2 regions of the Streptomyces coeruleofuscus genome follow, and region 2 is predicted to be linked to the other one. Evidence: riboswitches for the same ligand, from Rfam matches in the RefSeq annotation. Region 2 holds a riboswitch; the other holds the start of a gene.
What was found. A riboswitch is a leader RNA that binds a small molecule or an ion and turns the genes downstream of it on or off. The one in region 2 is predicted to bind glycine.
Positions count from the first base shown of each region.

Region 1: it holds a riboswitch for glycine, as region 2 does, so the genes downstream of both, gcvP (aminomethyl-transferring glycine dehydrogenase) here and gcvT (glycine cleavage system aminomethyltransferase GcvT) in region 2, are expected to answer to the same signal.

Region 1 is NZ_BAAASE010000005.1:868,294-873,963, forward strand. It holds gene gcvP (aminomethyl-transferring glycine dehydrogenase) at 1-1,984, opposite strand, end outside; glycine riboswitch at 2,160-2,255, opposite strand; gene ABFX81_RS23395 (PRC-barrel domain-containing protein) at 2,369-2,743, shown strand; gene ABFX81_RS23400 (DNA polymerase IV) at 2,789-4,192, opposite strand; gene ABFX81_RS23405 (MerR family transcriptional regulator) at 4,324-5,007, opposite strand; gene ABFX81_RS23410 (bifunctional nuclease family protein) at 5,328-5,670, opposite strand, start outside.
Region 2 is NZ_BAAASE010000011.1:284,540-290,209, forward strand. It holds gene ABFX81_RS34920 (enhanced serine sensitivity protein SseB C-terminal domain-containing protein) at 1-516, opposite strand, end outside; gene ABFX81_RS34925 (enhanced serine sensitivity protein SseB C-terminal domain-containing protein) at 673-1,467, opposite strand; gene ABFX81_RS34930 (AAA family ATPase) at 1,535-2,203, opposite strand; glycine riboswitch at 2,386-2,485, shown strand; glycine riboswitch at 2,486-2,588, shown strand; gene gcvT (glycine cleavage system aminomethyltransferase GcvT) at 2,664-3,785, shown strand; gene gcvH (glycine cleavage system protein GcvH) at 3,891-4,268, shown strand; gene glyA (serine hydroxymethyltransferase) at 4,283-5,545, shown strand; partial or broken gene ABFX81_RS34950 (serine dehydratase beta chain) at 5,629-5,670, shown strand, end outside.

The sequences.
Region 1 (5,670 bases), on a different contig from region 2:
CGAACACACCGTGGGTGGACGGGTAGGTGATCATCAGCACCGACAGCTCGTCGCGGTACTGCTCGATCTTCGCCCGCAGGTCCTCGACGTCGATCTCGCCGTCCTCGGCGGTCTTCACGACTACGACCTTCATGCCCGCCATCACCGCGCTGGCGGCGTTGGTCCCGTGCGCGGACGACGGGATCAGGCACACCGTGCGCTGCTCGTCCCCGTTGGCCCGGTGGTACCCGCGTACGGCGAGCAGACCGGCCAGCTCGCCCTGCGACCCGGCGTTCGGCTGGAGGGACACCTTGTCGTACCCGGTGACCTCGGCGAGACGGTCCTCCAGCTCGTGGATGAGCGTGAGGTAGCCCCCGGCCTGCTCGGCGGGCGCGAAGGGGTGCAGCTGCCCGAACTCGGGCCAGGTGACCGGCTCCATCTCCGTGGTCGCGTTGAGCTTCATGGTGCAGGAGCCCAGCGGGATCATGCCCCGGTCGAGCGCGTAGTCGCGGTCGGCCAGCCGGCGCAGGTAGCGCAGCATGGCCGTCTCGGAGCGGTGCTGGTGGAAGACGGGGTGCGTCAGGTACTCGTCGGTCCGCAGCAGCGCGCCGGGAAGCCCGTCCTCGGTGGCCGCGTCCAGCGCCTCGATGACCCCCTCGACACCGAAGGCGGCCCATACGGCACGCAGCTGGGCCCGCGTGGTGGTCTCGTCGCAGGCGATCGAGACGTGGTCGGCGTCGACGAGACGGAGGTTGACTCCGTTCTCCCGCGCGGCGGCCACGACGTCGGCGGCCCGGCCCTCGACGCGCACGGTCAGCGTGTCGAAGTAGGAGCCGTGCACGACCTCGACCCCGCCGTTCGCGAGTCCGGCGGCGAGAACCGTGGCGTACCGGTGGGTGCGCCGCGCGATGCCCTTCAGGCCCTCCGGGCCGTGGTAGACGGCGTACATGCCGGCCATGACGGCGAGCAGCACCTGGGCTGTGCAGATGTTGCTGGTGGCCTTCTCGCGGCGAATGTGCTGCTCACGCGTCTGGAGAGCCAGCCGGTACGCCCTGTTCCCGTCGGCGTCCACGGACACGCCGACGAGCCGCCCGGGCAGGCTGCGCGCCATCTTCTCCTGGACCGCCATGTAGCCGGCGTGGGGACCGCCGAAGCCCATCGGCACACCGAAGCGCTGCGTCGTCCCGACGGCGATGTCCGCGCCGAGCTCACCGGGCGACTTCAGCAGCGTCAGCGCGAGCAGATCGGCGGCGACGGTGACGAGCGCCCCGAGCTCGTGCGCCTGGTCGATGACCGGCTTGATGTCCCGTACGGCTCCGGAGGCGCCCGGGTACTGGATCAGCACGCCGTTGATCTCGCGGTCGGCGATTCCGGCGGGGATGCCCTCGCCGAGGTCGGCGACGACTACCTCGACGCCGGCCGGCTCGGCCCGGGTCTGGATGACGGCGATGGTCTGCGGCAGCGCGTCCGCGTCGACCAGGAACAGGCCCCTCTTGTTCTTGCCGAGCCGCCGCGACAACGCCATGGCCTCGGCGGCCGCGGTGCCCTCGTCGAGCAGCGAGGCACCGGATGTCGGCAGTCCGGTCAGGTCGGCGACCATGGTCTGGAAGTTGAGCAGCGCCTCGAGCCGTCCCTGCGAGATCTCCGGCTGGTACGGCGTGTAGGCCGTGTACCAGGCCGGGTTCTCCATGACGTTGCGCATGATGACCGGCGGCGTGAAGGTGCCGTGGTACCCGATCCCGATCATGGAGTCGAGGACCTGGTTGCGGTCGGCGAGGGAGCGCAGCTCGGCGATCACCTCGGCCTCGCTGCGGGCACCCGGCAGGTCCAGCGCCTCGGCGCTCTTGATCACGGCCGGGACCGCTGCGGCCGTGAGCTCGTCCAGCGAGCCGTAGCCGACCTGCGCGAGCATCTTGGCGCGGGCCTCGTGGTCGGGGCCGATGTGGCGCTGCTCGAAGGGAACTGCCTCTTCGAGCTCGGAGAGCGGAATGCGGTGGGCGGTCATTACGGAGGCCTCCTGGTCGACACGACCTTCGAGGGGCACCACGGCACGGGTACCCGAACGGCCTCCCCCTCTGTCATCTCGACCTGAGAGCTTCACCGGATCGCCCGAAGGCCTCCGGCTTTCACCGTCGGTGAGAGCGGAAGCCGTCGACACCCGCTCTGCTTTCCAGAGTGACCTCGTCCGTGCGGTACGTGAGCCTGAGAGATTCCGGGGAGGATTTGCTCCTTCGGCGCCTCCGATGGTGTCTGGAGGACTCTCCCGCACGGGGTCAGCAGCCGCTGCCAGCGTACCAGCGCGGCCAACGCACGTACCTTCGAGTGGCCGCCTCCCCGATTGTGCCGTTTTGTGGTGTTTACGGATGAGTTGCGACCACGTGGAGGGCCCGTGCGAACCGATATCGATCCGCGCAACCTGATCGGCCGCAAGGCGTTCGACCGCAACGGAACCAGGATCGGCACGATCGACGAGGTCTACCTCGACGACGCCACCGGCGAACCGGAGTGGGCGGCCATACGGACCGGCTTGTTCAGCCGGGACGCTTTCGTCCCACTCGAGCCGAGTGAGCTGATCGACGGCGCCCTTCACGTGCCCTTCGAGCGCGCCCTGATCAAGGACGCCCCCGATTTCGGCGTGGGCCGCCACCTGTCCCCGGAACAGGAACTCCAGCTCTACCACCACTACGGCCTGGACGTCGCCGCACCTACCCCGCTCGCGGACCACGACTTCGGCAAACTGGCAGGCACGGACGAGACGGCTTGAAGCACCGCCAAGCCCTCCAGCCAAGCCGCCCGGCCGTCCAGCCGTCTAAGGAGCGGCGGACCGCAGCCCCACAGCTCCGGACCCGCCCTCCGGCCCGCGGCCGCCCTCCGGTCTCGATAAAACCAACGGCAATGGATCCGCGGGCTCCAGATCCGGATCGTCGACCCGGAAGGTGCGCACCCGCCCGGGCTCCGAGCCGGGCGTCTCGAACCGCACGGTGACCCGCCCCAGACCGCTGCCCTGCACCCACCCGTGCCCGAACGCGGCGTGCCGCACGTCGTGCCCGGCGGGCCACCGCCGCTCGGCGAGCGCCGGCTGCTCCTCGGCCGGCGCCGCGGCAGGCTCCTCGACGGGCCCCCGCGCCTCCGTCCGCTCCCCCGCCGCCTGCGCGAAGAGATCCTCCTGGGTGTAGTCGGCGAGCCCGCTGACACCCACTCCGAGCAGCCGCACACCGCCCGTCGTGTCGACCGAGTCGAGCAACCGGGCCGCCGCCTCGCGGATCACCGCGGGATCGTCCGTCGGACCGCGCAGCGTCTCGGACCGGGTGAGCGTCGAGAAGTCGTACCGCCGCACCTTCAGCACGATCGTTCGCCCGGACAGGCCGGCCCCGCGCAGCCGCCGCACGCACCGGTCGGCGAGCCGCTGCACCTCGAGACCGACCCGCACCCGGTCGTGGATGTCCACGTCGTAGGTGTCCTCGACCGACACCGACTTCGCCTCCCGCTCCGCCACCACCGGCCGGTCGTCCCGCGCGAGCGCCATGGCGTACAGGCCGTGCCCGTGCGACTTCCCCAGCAGCCGGACCAGTTCGTCCTCGCCCGCCTCGACGATCTCCTCGATCGTGGTGATCCCGGCCCGGCGCAGATGGTCGCCCGTCGCCGGCCCGACCCCCGGCAGTGTCCGCACCGACATGGGCCCCAGCATCGCCCGCTCGGTCCCCGGCTCGATCACCACCAGCCCGTCGGGCTTGGCCTGCTCCGAGGCGATCTTCGCCAGCATCTTGGAGGCGGCGAGCCCGACCGAGCCCGTGAGCCCCGTGACGGCGCGTATGTCCGCGCGCAGCCGCGCCCCGACCAGCCGCGCCGACTGCTCGTCCCAGGCCGCTCCCCCGGCCTCCAGGTCCACGAACGCCTCGTCCAGGCTCAGCGGCTCCACCAGCGGCGACAACACCCGCAGCAGCTCCATCACCCGCTCGCTGATCGCCTTGTAGAAGCCGAAGCGCGGCACGAGATACGCGGCGTTGGGCGCGAGTCGCCTGGCCTGCCCCATAGGCATCGCCGAATGCACACCGAAGACCCTGGCCTCGTACGACGCCGTGGCCACGACGCCCCGCGGCCCCAGCCCGCCCACGACGACGGCCTTCCCGCGCAGACTCGGCTTGGACGCCTGCTCCACCGAGGCGAAGAAGGCATCCATGTCGAGATGCAGGATCGTGGGCGCGGTTCTCACATCTCCGATGCTGCCCTACGCCACTGACAACGCCCGGACAACCGCCCCGACGCCTCCGGGGAAACCGCTTTCAGTCCGGCGCGGAAGCGTCCCGCTCGCAACGACCGCAGGGGCACCGCACCGCCGGACGCTCAGACGGCCCGGTTCCGCCGCCGCGCCAGCTCGTCCCCCGGGTTGGACCCGACCAGCGTCTCGCCGGTGTCGATCCGCTCCCCGTGCAGCTGGGACAGTGCGCTCTCGACATCCCGCCACACCACGCCCACGGCGATCCCGAAGACGCCCTGGCCCCCTTGGAGCAGGGCGTGGACCTCGTCCGGCGAGGTGCACTCGTAGACCGTCGCCCCGTCGCTCATCAGCGTCATCCGCTCCAGGTCGCGGAAACCGCGTTCTCGGAGATGCTGGACGGCCGTGCGGATGTTCTGGAGCGAGACCCCGGTGTCGAGGAACCGCTTGACGATCTTCAGGACGACGACGTCCCGGAAGCTGTACAGCCGCTGCGTCCCCGACCCGTAGGCGGGACGCACGCTCGGCTCGACGAGGCCCGTGCGGGCCCAGTAGTCCAGCTGCCGGTAGGTGATGCCGGCGGCCGCGCAGGCCGTGGGCCCGCGATAGCCGATCTGCTCGGACGCCATGGACGTCGTCCCTCCGCTGCTCGGCACGGCCGTCGGTCGCTGCGGAGCGTGATCAGCCACGCCGCCGGGCTGGGGACACCCCCCGCTCGGGCGGAGCCGTGAGCCCGGGGGAGGGTACGGACCGCTCGCCCTGAGACTGCGCTCGGGGCCGCCCCCAGCCGTACCGTCGCCGCTGCTTCTCACGCCGACCTCCGTCCTTGACCTGCCTTCTCGACGGTAGGCAGTCACCAGGGGTGCGTCAACGATCGCCACACTCGCCACGCCGAGTGATAATCACCCTAAGAGTGGTTTCCCGTGCCCCACCGCGGGGAAAGGCTAGCCGAATGCCTCCGATACGGGCCGTGTGACGCTCTCACTCGCCTGCGGCACATGCGGGCAATTCGCCCGCCCGCCGTACATGCGGCGGGCGGCCCCGCCGCGGACCACATCGTCCGCCGGGCCGCCCAGACGTCTCACCGACCACTGATACTCCTCGCCATCCGGCTCTTACCGGAATGCGGAGCTCACTGGCTACTGCTGCCGAAGTCCTCCGGGGAGATCTGGTCGAGGAACTCGCGGAACTTCTCCACTTCGTCCTCCTGCTCGTCCGGGATCGCGATACCGGCGTCGTCGAGCACCGTGTCACTGCCGTAGATCGGCGTACCGGTGCGCAGGGCCAGCGCTATGGCGTCGGACGGGCGGGCGCTCACCTCGACGCCGCTGGCGAAGACCAGCTCCGCGTAGAAGACGCCCTCACGCAGGTCCGTGATGCGCACTTCAGTGAGCTCCTGGCCGACGGCTTCCAGCACGTCCTTGAACAGGTCGTGGGTCAGCGGCCGCGCAGGAGCCATGCCCTGCTGGGCGAAG
Region 2 (5,670 bases):
CCAGGCCCGGCGCAGCGAGCGGACGGCCGGGGTGCGGTGGGCGTTCTGCGCGAGCAGGGCGTAGAACTGCGGGATCTCGATGGCGGGTTCGGACAGCCGCAGCGGGCCGGCGGGCTGGCGGTCCAGGCCCGTGGCGATCCGGCGCAGGTCGAGCCAGGGGATGCCGACGCCGCCGCCGGGGGCGTGCGGGTTGAGCCAGAGGCCGTAGTGGTCGGGGTAGAGGGCGCGGGCGACGTCGACTCCGTCGACCACCTCGTAACTGCGGTTCCAGCCGCTGGCCGAGAGTTCCTGGGCGGAGGTCACACAGGGGGCGTAGCCGTAGCCGTCGACCTCCATGTTCCCGTACTGGGCGTCGGGGGAGCCCGCCTGGCCGTGCCAGAGGAGCATCCAGATCTGGCCGGAGTGCGGGGTCGCGAGCGCGCGCAGGAGTGCCTCGTAGGCGTCGTAACGCCCGGGCGTGACCTGGCGCAGCATGTGCTCGACCTGTCCGGCCGCGGCCGTGCCGCTCGCGCTCACCTTTACCGCCCCTTCGTACAACGCCTCGACCGTGACCTAGCTTAAGCCCGCCCGCCGACTCGGGACTTGCCTCGTCCTGCGGGTGCGGGTCGGGCCGTGACCGGTCGCGTGCCTCACTCCTGGGAGCGTCTGCCGGTGAACCCTGTGAAAGATCTGCTAGTGAACCCTTTGGTAGAACGGGCGCACTCGCTCCCGCATCCACGCGCCCACGGGGTCCTCCGCCACGTCCAGGAGGACCAGGTTGACCGGCCACGGGGCCGGGGAACCGGTCACGGCCCGGGACAGGGCGTCCAGGGGGAGGGCCCGCAGGTCGCCTTCCCACTGGGAGAGTTCGACGCCCACGAACATCACCGGGTCGGCGGTCTCGATCGCGGCGAGGCAGCGGCGGGCGGTGACGACGACGCCGATCGCCTCGAACTCGGCGGAGGCGGCGGCGAGGAAGTCCACCGGGTCGTCCTGCCAGTCGGGCTCGAAGAGGCGGACCCGGCCGCCGCTCGCGGGGCCGTCCAGGGGGGTCCGGCCGGCCCGGCAGAGCTCGGCCACGGCGGGCGGCGGGAGCGGTATGCCGACCACGCCGCCCGGGTTGACGGCTATCCCGGCGTGCGGGGGCAGACCGCGGGCGAACTCCACGGCGGGCGCGATGGTGTACGACATGTGGGAGCCGACGACCTGGCGGAACTGCTCCTCGGAGCTGAACACCGGTACGTACGCCTGGCCCTCGATCTCGATGCCGGGCAGGTCGAGGGGGCCGCTCTGCGGGCCGCCGCCGCTCGGCAGGGGGACCCAGACGAAACTCCGGCCGAGCACCTCGACGATCCGCCCGCCGGCCGACGGCCCGGCGCCGAGGGAGGCCGAGAGCACCTCCTCCAGTTCGTTGCCTGGCCATCCGCCGTGCGGGTGGGTCTGCGTGTGCGCCGGGAAGTCCGCGGAGAAGTCCGCCGGGAAGTCCATCTGCCTACCGCCTGCCTGGAACCACTGCTGTGGCTCAAAAGGCTAGCGTCTCCCCGGCCGCCCGCGGTCAGCCGGTGAACCCGATCCGGCGCAGGGTGTCCGCCGCGTCCCGGTCGACGAGGATCGCCGAACCGCAGCCGGCGGGCAGTTCGCCCCGCTCCACGGCGCGCAGCAGACGGGTGGTCGCCGCGCGGTGGCGCAGGAACGCGTACCGCGAGACACCGCGGCCGCGGTCGCGCTGGCCGGCCAGGGCCTCCTCGGGGGTGACGTCGAGCATGAGCAGATGCAGGGCGCCGCCCCGGCGGCGCGCCTCGCGGGCCAGCCAGCGGCGGACCCAGGCCTGGGTGCCGCAGTCGTGCACGACGACGCCCTCTCCGGTGCGCAGGGCGCGGCGCAGCCCGGTGTAGTGGGCGAGGCGGACGAGCGGCCGGTAGACCGCGTACGGCAGGAGGCGCGGCATGCGGCCGTCCCAGCGGTCGCGGGTGTCCTGGGAGTCGATGCGCCGGCCGGGCACGGTGCGCCGCATCAGCGTGGACTTGCCGCTGCCGGGCAGGCCCGTGACCACGACGAGGTCGCGGGGGCCGAAGAGCAGCGCGTGCGGGCTGCGGCCGGCGCGCTCGCGCAGATCGCGGACGACCGGCACCGGCAGCGGGCCGCAGGCCGCCCGTGCCGGAGCGGCCGGCTGCTCGGGCAGCGCGACGCCCGATGTCGTGGCGTACGCGGTGGTCCTGTTCACCGTGATCGTCCTCCCCTGGGGCCAGGTGTGGAGTCCCATCCCCGCCGAGTGTAAAGAGAAGGTAATGCCCGATGTCTCTGGTTTTAGTCCTCTTCCTGCAACAGGCCTGCTACAGGGTGGTGCCCCTGCCACCCCGCGACGATGCGTGCAATGATGTGCGCGCCAACTGCATACCGGCCGTTTGAATCCGCGCGGGAGAGTCCCCAGCACCACTGACGCTGGGGCGCCGAAGGAGCAAGTCCCTCCCTTGAATCTCTCAGGCCCCGTTACCGCGCGGGCGAGGCACATCTGAAAAGCGGGCCGCCGTCCTCGGTGGTCCCACCCAAGGTGCAAGCCATGTCCCTTCATGGCGAACCTCTCAGGTTCCGATGACAGATGGGGAGGAACGACCTCGCCCTCCCCCACGCTCGAACGAGCTCGCGCGGGAGGTACCCCCATTGCCCTGGGAGACGACCGACCGATGAGCAGCACAGGAGAACTCCGCCACACCGCGCTCGATGCCCTGCATCGTTCGCTCGGCGCGACGATGACCGACTTCGCCGGCTGGGACATGCCCCTGCGCTACGGCTCCGAGCGCGACGAGCACAACGCCGTGCGCACGAAGGCCGGGCTGTTCGACCTCTCCCACATGGGGGAGATCACCGTCACCGGTCCGCAGGCCGCCGCCCTCCTCGACCACGCCCTGGTGGGCAACATCGGCGGCGTCAAGCCCGGCCGCGCCCGGTACACCATGATCTGCCGGGCCGACGGCGGCATCCTCGACGACCTGATCGTCTACCGGCTGGGCGAGACCGAGTACATGGTCGTCGCCAACGCCTCCAACGCCCAGGTCGTGCTGGACGCCCTGGCGGAACGTTCCGCTGGCTTCGACGCCGAGGTGCGCGACGACCGGGACGCCTACGCGCTGATCGCCGTGCAGGGGCCCCAGTCCCCGGGGATCCTGAAGTCCCTCACCGACGCCGACCTCGACGGGCTGAAGTACTACGCCGGTCTGCCGGGCACGGTCGCGGGCGTCCCGGCCCTGATCGCCCGCACCGGCTACACCGGCGAGGACGGCTTCGAGCTGTTCGTGAAGCCGGAGCACGCGGTCGAGCTGTGGCAGGCCCTGACCAAGGCGGGCGAGGGCGCCGGACTGGTCCCCTGCGGACTGTCCTGCCGCGACACGCTGCGCCTTGAGGCGGGCATGCCGCTGTACGGGCACGAGCTGAGCACCTCCCTGACGCCCTTCGACGCCGGGCTCGGCCGCGTGGTGAAGTTCGAGAAGGAGGGCGACTTCGTGGGGCGCGAGGCCCTGCGGGAGGCCGCCGCCCGCGCCGAGCAGAACCCGCCGCGCGTCCTGGTCGGGCTCGTCGCCGAGGGCCGCCGGGTCCCGCGCGCCGGGTACGCGGTCGTGGCCGGCGGCGAGGTGATCGGCGAGGTCACCTCCGGCGCCCCCTCCCCCACCCTCGGCAAGCCGATCGCGATGGCGTACGTCGACGCCGCGCACGCAGCGCCCGGCACGCCCGGCGTGGGCGTGGACATCCGGGGCAGTCACGAGCCGTACGAGGTCGTGGCGCTGCCGTTCTACAAGCGGCAGAAGTAGACACTGGCCCGGGGCCGCGGCAAGCGTTCCCGTGGTCCGTCGTTCCAGCTCACAGCAGTCCCCCCGTCAACAAAGCACTCCCGCGCGTACAGGAGAATCCAGGCCATGAGCAACCCCCAGCAGCTGCGTTACAGCAAGGAGCACGAGTGGCTGTCGGCCGCCGAGGACGGCGTCGCGACGGTCGGCATCACGGAGCACGCGGCCAACGCGCTCGGCGACGTGGTCTTCGTCCAGCTCCCCGAGGTCGGTGACTCCGTGTCCGCGGGCGAGACCTGCGGCGAGCTGGAGTCGACCAAGTCGGTGTCCGACCTCTACTCCCCCGTCTCCGGTGAGGTCACCGAGGTCAACGAGGACGTCGTGAACGACCCGTCGCTGGTGAACTCGGCCCCCTTCGAGGGCGGCTGGCTGTTCAAGGTGCGGGTCACGGACGAGCCGGGCGACCTGCTCTCCGCCGACGAGTACACCGCGTTCTCAGCCGGCTGAGGAGTCGTAGCCGTATGTCCGTCCTGAACACACCCCTGCACGAGCTCGACCCGGCCGTGGCCGCCGCGGTCGACGCCGAGCTGCACCGGCAGCAGTCCACGCTCGAGATGATCGCCTCGGAGAACTTCGCGCCGGTCGCGGTCATGGAGGCGCAGGGCTCGGTCCTCACCAACAAGTACGCCGAGGGCTACCCGGGCCGCCGCTACTACGGCGGCTGCGAGCACGTCGACGTGGTCGAGCAGATCGCGATCGACCGCGTCAAGGAGCTCTTCGGCGCCGAGCACGCCAACGTGCAGCCGCACTCCGGCGCCCAGGCCAACGCGGCCGCGATGTTCGCGCTGCTCAAGCCGGGCGACACCATCATGGGTCTGAACCTCGCGCACGGCGGGCACCTGACCCACGGCATGAAGATCAACTTCTCCGGCAAGCTCTACGACGTCGTCGCCTACCACGTCGGCGACGACGGCCGGGTCGACATGGCCGAGGTCGAGCGGCTGGCCAAGGAGTCCAAGCCCAAGCTGATCGTCGCGGGCTGGTCGGCCTACCCGCGGCAGCTGGACTTCGCCGCCTTCCGCCGGATCGCGGACGAGGTCGGCGCGTACCTGATGGTCGACATGGCCCACTTCGCCGGGCTCGTCGCGGCGGGGCTGCACCCGAACCCGGTGCCGCACGCGCACGTGGTGACCACGACCACCCACAAGACGCTGGGCGGCCCGCGCGGCGGTGTGATCCTCTCCACGGCCGAACTGGCCAAGAAGATCAACTCCGCCGTCTTCCCCGGTCAGCAGGGCGGTCCGCTGGAGCATGTGATCGCGGCCAAGGCGGTCTCCTTCAAGGTCGCGGCCTCGGAGGACTTCAAGGAGCGCCAGCGCCGTACGCTGGAGGGTGCCCGCATCCTGGCCGAGCGTCTGGTGAAGGACGACGTCCGGGCCGTGGGCGTGGACGTCCTGTCCGGCGGCACGGACGTGCACCTGGTCCTGGTCGACCTGCGCCACTCGGAGCTGGACGGACAGCAGGCCGAGGACCGCCTCCACGAGGTGGGCATCACGGTCAACCGGAACGCGATCCCGAACGACCCGCGTCCGCCGATGGTGACGTCCGGTCTGCGGATCGGTACCCCGGCCCTGGCCACGCGCGGTTTCCGGGCGGAGGACTTCGCGGAGGTCGCGGACGTCATCGCCGAGGCGCTGAAGCCGTCGTACGACGCGGAGGCCCTCAAGGCCCGGGTGAAGGCCCTGGCCGACAAGCACCCGCTGTACGCGGGTCCGAACACATAGCGAAGAAACCTTTCGGGCGCCGTGCGGCCACAAGCGGCACGGCGCCCACCCCCTCTGCACCACCCCCGTAGTCAGGAGTTCCCGTGGCCATCTCGGTCTTCGACCTGTTCTCGATCGGCATCGGC